Linked DNA regions of Psychrobacter arcticus 273-4. The protein of the gene in region 1 interacts with the protein of each later gene in a pairwise test. Links are inferred from orthologs where the notes say so. Each region holds a gene or a part of one and is shown in the gene's direction. Other genes may lie near its edges. The genes, in order: dnaN and dnaE.

The links.
Region 2: the proteins of dnaN (region 1) and dnaE interact in binary tests that used the Escherichia coli proteins (3 or more experiments, as listed by UniProt). The link is inferred for Psychrobacter arcticus 273-4 from one-to-one orthologs.

Annotation. Positions count from the first base shown.
Region 1 is NC_007204.1:896-6,727, forward strand. The notes cover bases 439-3,317. They hold dnaN (DNA polymerase III subunit beta), read left to right. Parts: upstream 439-1,229; coding sequence 1,230-2,405; downstream 2,406-3,317. Other genes in these bases: dnaA (chromosomal replication initiator protein DnaA), read left to right, coding at 439-1,070; recF (DNA replication/repair protein RecF), read left to right, coding at 2,568-3,317. Outside these bases: more of dnaA, read left to right, coding at 1-438; more of recF, read left to right, coding at 3,318-3,782; gyrB (DNA topoisomerase (ATP-hydrolyzing) subunit B), read left to right, coding at 4,284-5,832. UniProt on the Escherichia coli protein: Confers DNA tethering and processivity to DNA polymerases and other proteins. Acts as a clamp, forming a ring around DNA (a reaction catalyzed by the clamp-loading complex) which diffuses in an ATP-independent manner freely and bidirectionally along dsDNA.
Region 2 is NC_007204.1:1,408,675-1,415,918, forward strand. Bases 1,081-5,371 are described here. They hold dnaE (DNA polymerase III subunit alpha), read left to right. Parts: upstream 1,081-1,427; coding sequence 1,428-5,171; downstream 5,172-5,371. Other genes in these bases: PSYC_RS06135 (RNA methyltransferase), read left to right, coding at 5,219-5,371. In the rest of the region: ggt (gamma-glutamyltransferase), read left to right, coding at 1-980; more of PSYC_RS06135, read left to right, coding at 5,372-6,115; PSYC_RS06140 (YtoQ family protein), read left to right, coding at 6,321-6,764; cysE (serine O-acetyltransferase), read left to right, coding at 6,993-7,244. UniProt on the Escherichia coli protein: DNA polymerase III is a complex, multichain enzyme responsible for most of the replicative synthesis in bacteria. This DNA polymerase also exhibits 3' to 5' exonuclease activity. The alpha chain is the DNA polymerase catalytic subunit.

The DNA of each region.
Region 1 (5,832 bases):
ACGCCAATATGCGTCATGCAGAAATGGTTGACTCTGCTGATGCAAAATCCTTAAGTTATTTAAATCCTGACTTTACCTTTGAGACTTTTGTCACAGGTAAGTCTAATAACCTTGCTTATAAGGCTTGTTATGAGCTTGGCAAACGTCAATCAAAAAACCGTCATAACCCTTTATTTATATATGGACCTTCGGGTTTGGGAAAAACGCATTTAATGCATTCTGTAGCTCATCGCTATTTAAAAAATAATCAGACTTTTTATTATTTCACTTCTGAAAAATTTATTAATCAATTGGTTTATTCATTAAGAAATAATAAAATAGAAGATTTTAAAAAGAAAATTAAAAAAGTAGATTTATTAATTGTAGATGATATTCATGTACTGGCTGGAAAGACAAAAAGCAGTAATGAATTTTTAACATTATTTGCAGATTTTACCAGCGGTGATAAACAATTGATTTTGGCTTCAGATAGGCATCCATCACAGATGACCGAATTTGATGAACGTTTTAGATCACGTTTTTCTTGGGGGTTGACGGTTGCTGTAGATCCACCTGAGATTGATACACGGGTACAAATTCTACAGAAAAAAGCAGCATCTTATGGCATGAGCCTTCCTAAAGAATGTGCGTTATTCATCGCTCAAAACGTCGTCTCTAACGTGAGACGTTTAGAAGGTGCATTGAACCAAGTCTTTGCTAATGCCAATTTAACAGGCGCTCCAATCACGCTTGAGATGGTGCAATACGCGCTAAAAGACATCGTTGCAATGCGCGTACAAGCCGTTAATATGGATAATATCCGTAAAGTGGTCGCTGAATATTATGATGTAACGATTAAAGATATGTTGGGACGCAAACGTACGCGTAGTATTGCTAGACCACGCCAAATAGCGATGGCACTATCACGGGAGTTGACTAGCGAGAGCTTTCCTGAGATTGGACAATCCTTTGGTGGACGTGACCATACGACAGTGATGCATGCTTGCGACAAGGTCAATGAGCTGCGAGCAGCAGACCCAGCGTTTGACAAGGATTACAAGACGCTAGCATTGATGTTGCAAGCGGGTTAGAAGGCTTTGCTATCACTATATTTTAGTGGGTAGATATGGTTTATAATATTGAAAATAAGCATACACAGACACCCAATGGATTATCGTCAGTAGACAAGGTGTTATTAAGCCATTATTTTATTTTTTTATAAAAAATCATTTAAATAAGAGTAACTAAGCATGCAATTATCGATCAATCGAGAGTCGTTACTAAAAGCCATTAACTTGATCGCCAAGGCTGCTGATAAACGCCACAATATGGTTATCTTGGGTAATATCAAGTTACAATTGTCTGAGTCAGAGCTGGTGTTAACGGCTTCTGATTTAGAAGTAGAGCTGACATCGACGTTGAAATTGCCTGCTGGCGCTTGTGTGCAAGCAGGTACAACGACGTTACCTGCGACTAAATTACGAGATATTTGTAAATCATTACCTGCTCAAGCCCAAGTAAATCTGACCACTCAAGAAAACGAGCGCTGCTTACTGACCAGTGGTAAAAGTCGTTTTACCTTGGGCACATTGCCTAGCGAAGACTATCCAAGTTTGGGTAACCCTGAAAATATCACGCCATTAACTATTAGCCGTAGCCGCCTTATTGATTTGATTCATAAGACTCAATTTGCGATGGCGATTCAAGATGTACGCTATTATTTAACAGGTATGTTGTTTGATGTATCGCAGCAGCAACTAACGACCGTTGCGACCGATGGACATAGACTGGCATTAGCACGTAGCGTTATCGATGTGAATGCTGATTTGAATATGCAGGCTATTTTGCCCCGTAAAGCGGTAATTGAGCTTGAACGTTTAGCTTCTGAGCTGGGTAAGATGCTTGGCGACCAAGATAATGCAGTTACCTTAAGTTTCGGTCGTGAGTTTCTGCAAGTAAGTTTGCCGTTCGGTGATGTGGATAGTGCCGGTCAGACCAGTCAAAATCTCATGGTGACTTTTACTGCGCGTCTGATCGATGGTAAATTCCCTGATTATCGCCGTGTGATGCCTAGTAATACCGATAAGCTGGCCTTATTCAATCAAGAGAAAATGATGGATGTGCTGCGCCGCGTAGCGATTTTAAGTAATGAAAAATCTCGCGGCGTGGTGTTTAATTTTGCAAGTGATGGCATGGTAGAAGTACGCGCTAATAATGCTGAGCAAGATGAAGCGGTTGAGATGATACAAGCCAAGTATCAAGGTGAACCAATGGAGCTGTCATTTAATGCCGCTTATTTACAAGACGTGCTGGGTGTTATCCAAGGTGATTTACAAATGCATATGAGTCAATCAAATGCGTCGGTATTGGTTAATCAGTTAAATGATGAGTTCCATCAGTATGTCATTATGCCAATGCGTATTTAGTCTGCTATTTAAAAAGATTGGGTGGTTAGGCTTTAACGCAAAATTTGAGTAGCTTTTCAAGCTCAAAATTGCTTTATAAGCTTAAAATTTAGTTCCTTATATTTATATTTTTAATGGTCTTTTGTTTATTAAAAAATAACTCTATAGGCGGCTGTCGGTATTATGATTGAACGTCTACAAATCTCATATTTGCGTAATTTAACGCCCATCAATTTAGCACCTGCTGCTTGCAACGTCATTATCGGCGCTAATGGCAGCGGTAAAACCTCGCTACTTGAAGGTATGTTTTTGCTATCAAGAGGTAAGAGTTTCCGCCACAATCAGCCCAAACGCTATATTCAGCATCATAAAGACGCCGCAACTGTACATGCTAAACTTAGTGATGGCCGTACTTTGGCTATCCAAAAGCAAGCAGACGCTACGACAATTTTACGTCTCAATCAAACCACGGTATACAATCAAAGTATTTTAACGGAGCAGCTTCCTACCTTGCTTATAGATCCATCGACGATGGACATGCTAGAGCAGGGCAGTGCCAGTCGTCGGCAGTTATTAGATTGGTTGGTGTTTCACATGAAACAAGGTTTTCATCCACAGTGGATTGCGTATCAGCGCTTATTAAAACAGCGCAATAGTTTACTCAAACAACGACGTCATTTGACTCACGTTCAGCTTGCTGAGCTTAGAGCTTGGGACAAAGGACTTGCCAGTCATGCAGCGCTGATTCATCACTACCGTGAAGCTATATTTGAAGCTTGGCAACCTTATTTTTCTGAGAGCATTGCACAGTTATTGCCTGCTTATGCTGAGCAATTAAGCTTGAGCTACAATGCGGGCTACGATACGAGTGTAGCGCTCGATATACAGCTTAATGAGCGCTTAGATCAGGATTTACAGTTGGGTTATACGCGTATTGGTAATCACCGCGCTGACATCCATGTGCATTGGCGCTCTATAAGACCAATACATAAGGCTAATGAGCACCTAAACTCACCTTTAGCAGCAGCAGCGGATTCGACTTTTAAGTTACCTATTTTGAAAGAGCAAGCGGCCAACATTTTGTCTCGTGGAGAGAAAAAATTGTTGATTACGGCATTGCGCTTATCACAATTACCACTTTTGCTTAACACTGGGAATGATCTAGAGGCATCTGTTAATGACGCTAAATTAAGCGCTACACCAGTGGTATTACTAGATGATATCACCGCAGAGCTGGATGATAGGGCGATAGAGATTTTATTATCAACCTTAGCACAGTTGCCATGCCAGGTATTTATGACCAGTTTGACCGATAGTATTTTACCTTTAGTGTATGAGTATTGGGAAAAACCCCAAGTGTTTCACATGAAACAAGGTAGTATTTTACCAGCTCAGTAGCTTTTATTAGGGTAATGATATCTTCGTTATTAATCCTTATTTTACGTCCTTAAGCGACCGTCTCCTTGCATACTTTACCCTCGTTTCATTCCACATTCTATTACTCATAAAACGTTCCCTAAACAGTGACTTACAGGCAAAAAAATGCTAAAATAGGGCTTTATTTTTGTCCTGTTCTCAGCAAGTTATCTTACCGTTTTATATAGAGGTTTATTATTGGTTGTAAGTGATTAAGTGATTGATAATTATAAAATTAATATAATTTCTATTAGGCTTTATGGTTTTAGAGGAAATCGCAGTAGGGGTTAAATAGAGTATGCCAACCTGACGTATTTTTAAATCTGGTTTTTTGCCTTGCTATCACCTTTTGAAAAACTTAAGTCAACCGTAATAAAGACAGAATTTGAGTAAAAAAACGATATTGTAGATAGCATCATTAAGTATCACCACTGTGGTGAGCTGATGATAAATAGCTGATAATGGCTAGATCAAGGAATGCACATGAGTGATTCATTACCTACCGACCACCAGCAACTAACGTCAGACAGCGTAGTTGAGACTATTGCCGCCGCTGTCGTTCCTGAGGTATTACCCTCTGATTATAGCTCGAAAGACATTCGAGTACTGCGCGGACTAGAAGCGGTGCGCGTGCGTCCTGGCATGTATATTGGTGATACCGATGATGGTACCGGCTTGCATCATATGGTCTTTGAGGTGGTAGATAACTCTATCGATGAAGCGCTTGCTGGTCATTGTGATCAAATTGATATCATTATTCACGAAGATGAATCTGTGAGCGTAATGGATAATGGTCGTGGTGTCCCTGTCGATATTCACCCAGAAGAAGGTGTGTCTGCAGCACAGGTTATTATGACGGTACTGCATGCTGGTGGTAAGTTTGATGACAACAGCTATAAAGTATCTGGCGGTCTGCATGGTGTTGGCGTTTCTGTCGTTAATGCATTGTCCAAAAAGCTTGAGATGAATATCTGGCGTGAAGGCTATCATCATCATCAGACTTATACTGATGGCGTGCCTGACAGCGATATTCAGCAAATGGAAGCGACAGATCAAACAGGCACACAAATCCGTTTTTACCCTAGCAATGACGTGTTTACTGGTACTATTTTTGAATATGATATTTTAGCCAAACGTTTACGTGAGTTGTCATTTTTAAACTCAGGTGTACGTATTGTCTTGACTGATGAGCGTATTGACAAGCGTCATGAGTTTGAGCACAAAGGTGGTTTGTCAGAGTTTGTCAGCTACATCAATGCTGGGAAAGATGGCATCAATGATGTGTTCCATTTTATCAGTAATCAAGAAGATGGTATTAGTGTCGAAGTGGCACTACAGTGGACAGACACTTATAATGAAAAGGTGTTTTGTTTCACCAATAATATTCCGCAGCGCGATGGTGGCACGCATTTATCTGGCTTTCGCTCAGCGTTGACGCGTTGTTTGAATACCTATATGGATCGCGAAAATCTCTTCAAAAAAGAGAAAGTGGTGGCGACTGGTGATGATGCGCGTGAAGGTTTAACGGCTATCGTATCCGTCAAAGTTCCTGATCCTAAGTTTTCGAGTCAAACCAAAGATAAATTGGTATCAAGTGAAGTGAAATCTGCTGTCGAATCAGCGATGCACGATAAGTTTAATGATTATCTGCAAGAGAACCCAAGCGCTGGTAAATTGATTGCCGGTAAAATTATTGATGCTGCTCGTGCTCGTGACGCCGCTCGTAAAGCGCGTGAGATGACTCGTCGTAAGACTACGTTAGATATCGCAGGTCTGCCGGGTAAATTGGCGGATTGCCAAGAAAAAGATCCAGCATTGTCAGAGTTGTACATTGTGGAAGGGGATTCTGCTGGCGGTTCAGCCAAGCAAGGTCGTAGCCGTAAAACGCAGGCAATTTTACCACTAAAAGGTAAAATTCTAAACGTCGAACGCGCGCGTTTTGACAAGATGTTATCGTCACAGGAAGTGGGTAACCTGATTACTGCGCTTGGTTGCGGTATTGGACCCGATGAATATAATCCTGATAAAGTTC
Region 2 (7,244 bases), 1.4 Mb from region 1 along the record:
CGATTAATGAAGCGGGCGGAAAGATGAGTTTGCAAGACTTAGCTAACTATCAAGCTATTGCCCGTACGCCTGTTAAAGGCGATTATCGTGGCTATGAGATTGTCTCCATGCCACCACCGTCTTCTGGCGGTATTCATATTGTGCAGATTTTAAATATCTTGGAAGGTTATCCGCTAAGAGACTATGGTCAAAACAGCGCGCAAACCATTCATTTAATGGCTGAAGCAATGCAGTTGGCTTATGCGGATCGTTCTGAGTATTTGGGTGATTCTGATTTTATTGACGTCCCTGCTAGCGGTTTAACTGCTAAGCCTTATGCTGATAAGCTGCGCGCTTTAATCAACCCAAATAAAGCCACGCCAGCAGCAACCATCAAGGCAAATAACCCTCTACCGTACGAGAGTGATCAAACCACGCATTTTTCTATTGTCGATAAAGATGGCAATGCGGTGGCCAATACTTATACGTTGAATTTCTCTTATGGCACTGGTCTTGTCGCCGATGGTACGGGGATACTGCTCAATAACGAGATGGACGATTTTTCTGCTAAGCCCGGTGTGCCAAATGGTTATGGCTTAATCGGTGGCGATGCCAATGCGATCGAGGCGAATAAGCGTCCCTTGTCCTCTATGAGTCCAACGCTCGTATTTAAAGACAGCAAACCTTATATCGTCACGGGCAGTCCGGGTGGTAGCCGTATCATTACTACGGTCACGCAGGTCATCTCAAACGTCATTGACCATGATATGAATATTGCTGAAGCCACACACGCACCGCGTATTCATGACCAGTGGCTACCGGATGAGATTCGTATCGAAAAAGCACTAAATATAGATACGATTAAAAAATTAGAGTCCATGGGACATAAGGTCAGTTCACAGTCAGCCATGGGTTCGACACAATCAATTATGATTACGCCAAATGGCATTTATGGGGCTTCTGACCCGCGTATTGTCGATGCCGCGGTGGTTGGATACTAAAATAGTACTATTTTAATATCTAAATAAAATCGTCAAGTAGCACCTTCAAATACTCGCTTCTTATACTTTCTTGCCCTCTACCCTATATATGGTAGAGGGTATTTCTAATGCTACGATAATTGAATAGCATATAACAAATAAAGGAAGTTAATAACTATGGGTTTTAGCTAAGATCATTCAACCATTAGCCGTATAATTAGCATGGTGTGGGTGGTTATCTATATTTTTGCGCGGCGTTGAGTGGCTGTATGTAGCAAACAATGCTATTATTAGCGGCTAAGATGCAGCGTATAAAGTGTGGCTATTAACAGGATAATTTACTAAAAATATTGTTCAAACGATTGATACAATAGATTTTATCAAATAAATTATCACCTATTTTTGCTTCCTTTATCTTTAACGCTCATCCGCACCCTCTCCTTTTGTTTGCATCCGTAAGAGTCTTCTATGGCATTTGTACACCTTGGCATCCACAGCGAATATTCCATTACCGATTCTATCGTGCGTATCAAGCCTTTGGTTAAGGCAGCGGCGGCGGACAATCAGCGTGCCCTTGCCTTGACCGATTTATCCAACCTTTATGCTACCGTGAAGTTTTACCGTGCTTGCTTAGGTGCTGGTATTAAGCCCATCATCGGTAGTGAAGTCATCATGGAGAATGAAGACACGCGTCTCACTCTATTAGCAATGGATAACGAAGGTTATCAAAACATTACCCGTATCGTGTCGCTTGGATTTACCGAAGGTCGCGCTGATCCTGTAAACCATGGTACGCCTGTCATTAAACGCAGTCATATTTTAGAACATGGGGCAGGTGTCATTGTTTTATTTACTGAAAAATCTGATGTTGGTCAGGCGCTGGTCGGCTCTATGCCAGAAAAAGCCGATGAGCTGATTACAGAGTGGCAAGCATCATTTGACGACCGCTTATATTTTGCGATTAAGCGCACCAATCGTACTGGCGAAGATGCCTTTATTAAAGCAGCGATTCACTCAGGCGCCAAACATCATATTCCTATCATTGCCCATAATGACGTGCGGTTTTTAGAGCAAGACGACTTTGACGCACATGAAGCGCGCGTTTGTATTGCAGGCTCTTATGTACTGGCAGACCAAAATCGTCCTCAGACTTATTCTGATGCCCAGTACTTGAAAACCCAAGCGCAAATGCAGCAGCTATTTGCTGATATTCCGCAGGTTATTGACAATACTTTGCGCTTAGCAACCCGCTGTAATGTGACATTAACGCTAGGTATTAACGTCCTGCCAGAGTTTCCAGTGCCTGAGGGTGAGACGACTGAATCATTTTTTCGCTTAGAATCGCAGCGCGGGCTTGAAAATCGTTTAGACAAACTTTTCCCAGTTGACGCGCGCAGTGATCATTGGAGTGATATCCGCCAAAGATACGATGAACGTTTAGAGTATGAACTCAAAGTTATCCTCTCAATGGGTTTCCCCGGTTACTTTCTTATCGTTATGGACTTTATCCGCTGGGCAAAAGCCAATGGCGTACCAGTAGGTCCTGGTCGTGGTTCTGGGGCAGGCTCTCTCGTTGCTTATGCGCTCAATATTACCGACCTTGACCCTATTCATTATGATTTGTTATTTGAGCGCTTTTTAAACCCTGAGCGTGTGTCCATGCCCGATTTCGATATTGACTTTTGTATTGAAGGTCGCGACCGGGTCATTGATTATGTGGCGCAAACTTATGGTCGTGAAGCGGTGTCGCAAATCATTACCTTTGGTACGATGGCAGCAAAAGCGGTCGTACGAGATGTGGCACGTGCGCAAAGTAAATCCTACTTTCTTGCCAGTAAAATGTCGAAACTTATTCCCAAAACACCGGGTATCACACTCAGTCAAGCGCTTGAGCAAGAGCCACAGCTCAAAGACTTAATATCCAATCCTGATAACATGGATTATGAAGATGCCATCGAAGTATGGGAGATGGCCATTAAGCTTGAAGGCATTTGCCGCAACGTGGGTAAACATGCCGGCGGCGTGTTGATTGCGCCGCACAAAATCACTGATTTTAGCGCCATTTATTGTGATGATGAAGGTCATCGTGTCAGCCAATTTGATAAAGATGATGTCGAAGCGGTTGGGCTGGTAAAATTTGACTTCTTGGGTCTACGTAACTTAACGGTCATTAGTGCGGCCGTTGAAAATATTAATAAGCGTCGTGCTAAAGAAGGCAAAGAAGCTTTGGTATTAGAAGACTTGCCCCTTGATGACGCTAAAGCCTATAAGCTCTTGCAAGACGCCAAAACCACTGCCGTCTTTCAGCTAGAAAGTATGGGCATGAAAAAGTATCTGGCAAAATTGCAACCGACCAATATCGAAGACGTTATCGCCATGTGTGCGCTCTATCGTCCCGGTCCGCTTGATGCTGGTATGGTAGAGATGTATATCGACCGTAAACATGGTCGTGAAGAAGTGATTTATGACCATCCCAATCTTGAACCGATTTTAGAAAATACCAACGGCGTTATTGTTTATCAAGAACAGGTCATGCAAATTTCGCAGGTCATGGCGGGATATAGCTTGGGCGGCGCGGATATGCTTCGCCGTGCGATGGGTAAAAAGAAACCGGAAGAAATGGCAAAACAGCGCGATATTTTCGTGACTGGTGCAACCGCGCAAGGCATTGATGAAGCGACATCTGGCGGCGTCTTTGATTTGATGGAAAAATTTGCCGGTTACGGTTTTAACCGCTCGCACTCAGCGGCTTATGGCGTGCTCGCTTATCAGACCGCTTATCTAAAACAATACTACCCTGCTGAGTTTATGGCAGCCGTACTGACATCAGATATGAATAACACGGATAACGTGGTGTTCTTTATCAATGATTGCCGTGAAAACTTTGCTTTAACCGTCGTTAATCCATCAGTAAACCGCAGTGAATGGCACTTTGTCGCTGATACCCCGACCAATATTATTTATGGTTTGGGCGCGATTAAAGGCGTTGGCGAAGGTGCTGTCGAATCTATCGTTGAGGCACGCCGCCGTGAAGGCCCGTTTAAAGACTTATATGACTTCTGCCGCCGCGTTGATATCAAAAAGGTCAACAAGCGTACCCTTGAAGGACTGATAAACGCTGGCTGTTTTGATGACTTTGCTGCAACCTTAAGACCTGACTTGCCAAGCGATGAAGCATATGAGATTCGCGGCGCTTTAATGAGTCAGCTGCCCAGTGCGGTACAAGCCGCTGAGCAAGACCGTCAAAATCGCGAAATCGGCATGATGGATTTGTTTGGTGAAATGGATGGTGTCGTCGCCGCGCCTCCTCTGGTCATGACGCCAGAGCTGATTTGGGGTGATAAGCATCGTCTTAAAGCTGAGAAAAACACCTTAGGGCTTTATTTAACCGGACATCCTATCGATGAATATCGTGACGAGCTAAAACGTTATACCTCAGGTGCTCGTCTCGACAAATTGGCTGATACTGGCTATAACGGCAGCTGTTATTTTGCCGGTCTTATCATCGACATAGCCAACTTTGGCACTCGTAACGTTATTACCTTAGACGATGGGACTTCACGGTTAGAGGTCAGCTGTTATGCTGAGCGCTTTAACCGCGTAAAAGACCAGCTAAAAATCGATGAAGTAGTCATTATCAAAGGCAGTATTCGTGAGCGTGACGGCCGGCTGTTTGCTCGTCTTGATAATGCCATGAGCATGGTTGATGCTCGCCTGCGTTGGCTTAAAAAAATTAGCATCAAAGTCCATGGCAGTGATATTAATCTGCTGACATGTATGCAGCCACTGCTAAAATCTGCACAAGCCAGCATTATTCCAGCACCCAAACTTTCTTATGGCAATGAGCAGGACGAGCAAAGCAGCACTACTAATACTGATAGTTTCGGCGGTTACAATGCCGTAATAGGCGGCAGCTTATATGACGAAGATGGCAATGATTTATTGGCACTAGAGAATAATATGGCGCAAGACGCTTATTCAAACGGTGTTGAGCCAAGCATGAGTAACCAAAGCTATGCCAATAACGCTTTGGGCAACACCGATGCCTCTATTAGAGATAATTGCCTGCCGCTTGGACTCAGCATTTATGAAGAATACGGCATTGCCAATGTAGGACTGTCCGAGCATTGGCGCATTTATCCAAATGATGACAATTTACAGCAGCTAAAAAGTATGATTAGTGAAGATAATTTACACTTTCACTACGGCTAACAAGTGCATTATGCCGAACAAGACATCAACCAGCGATTAGGACAATAATGAGTAACGACACATCTTCCTCTTTAACGACAACTGTAATAACAAAACCTTCAACTGTGAGCGATTACCTGTCTAGTATACAAGTGGTGATGGTTAATACGACCTTGCCTGCCAATATCGGTTCAGCGGCACGTGCTATGCACACCATGGGGCTATCAAGACTGACGGTCGTTGAGCCAAAATTACCCATTGATGCCACCAGCGTCTCTCATGCCGCTGGTGGCAGCGATTTATTATCATCAGCAATCATCGCACCTACCCTAGAGGCTGCTATCGCTGATTGCCAGTTGGTATTTGCGGCCAGTAGTCGTAGCCGTCATTTGCCCCGTCCTGTGGTCACACCGACACAGGCCGCCAAAATCATGCTGGACTTTATTGATAAACAAAGTGCGATTAATGAGCGAAATGATGTTAATACAGCGCCCAATATCGCCATTTTATTTGGTCGTGAAGATCGCGGATTGACCAATGAAGAATTGGCTTATGCAGATTATCATATCCAAATTGATGCCAATCCTGCTTATCCAGTCCTCAATGTCGCTTCAGCCGTGCAAGTGATTGCAAGCTTTATTTTTGCTTATGCACAAACACATATTAAAGCTAATAGCGAAGCTAATAATAATCCACTAGAGGTGACTGATAGCCTAGAGACGCTTGGACAACCCATGCTCAATACTTATACGCGCCAGCAATGGGATGAGCCAGCAATTACTCAACAGCAATTGCAACAGCTTACTGAGCGTACCACGGCATTGATGGTTCAACACAAACTGGCAGACAGTGAAAACTTAAAATCGCTGCCATCACGCCTATCTAGACTCGGCTCACGTATTCAACTGGATCAAAAAGAGTATCAGTTAATCAGTGCCTTGATTGCCAAACTCGCAAAAGACTAAAGCTTGCCAGCATTAACATTATTAGTAGTACAAGTAGTTATATAGTTGAAATACTTTAAAGTCGCTACCGTACTACTGGTGTAAATTTTTTGCAGCCTCTGTCTGCGTAGGCACAGCAAGCAAGAAAAATTTGCACCAGTAGTACGTGTTGTATCGATATTACTTTTCACCGACTATATCATTTAACAATAAAAAGGAATTTACGATGAATTGGACTGTTTACTTATCCGGAGAAATACATACCGACTGGCGTCAAAAAATCATGCAAGGCGCTAAAGAACATGGTCTTGCTATTAAATTTACATCAGCAGTGACAGAGCACGAAGCCAGTGATGCCGCCGGTGATGTGCTTGGTAAAGATGAAAATGGATTCTGGCGCGACCATAAGTCATCAAAAGTTAATGCGATTCGTACTAAGAATATGATCCAAAAATGTGACATTGCTATCATTCGTTTTGGTGATAAATACAAGCAGTGGAACGCCGCATTCGATGCCGGCTATTGCGCAGCCTTAGGCAAGCCGTATATCACGCTGCATGCTGAAGATATTATTCATCCGCTAAAAGAAGTGGATGCGGCGGCAAGGGCATGGGCGCAAACGCCTGAGCAGGTTGTTGAGCTGCTCAAATACGTTACCAGTGATAGCTAAGTCATAAGTAATATAGATAAAGTGCCAATGATTAAAGTGCCAATGATTAAAGTGCCAATGATTAAAGTGCCAATGATTGGTGTTTTATCTATAGGTAGTCTGTTTTTATTTATCACTCATCGCTATATTTTGTGCTGCAAAGCTGCTATAAATACAGAGATTGTAACCAAAAATACGATAGGACGATTTATGTCATTGCCAACTGCTTTATTCAAATCGCTTGTCCGCATCAAAAAAGACTTAAAAGAAGATATCGATGCGGTATTCAATCGCGACCCTGCCGCGCGTAACAGTCTAGAGGTAATCTTAACCTACCCTGGCATCCACGCACTTATTCTACATCGCGGCGCGCATTGTCTTTGGCAAAATGAGCAAAAGCTTGCTGCTCGAGTGATTTCTTATGGCTCGCGCATCATCACTGGTATCGAGATTCATCCTGCTGCCAAAATCGGTCGTCGGTTTTTTATTGACCATGGCATG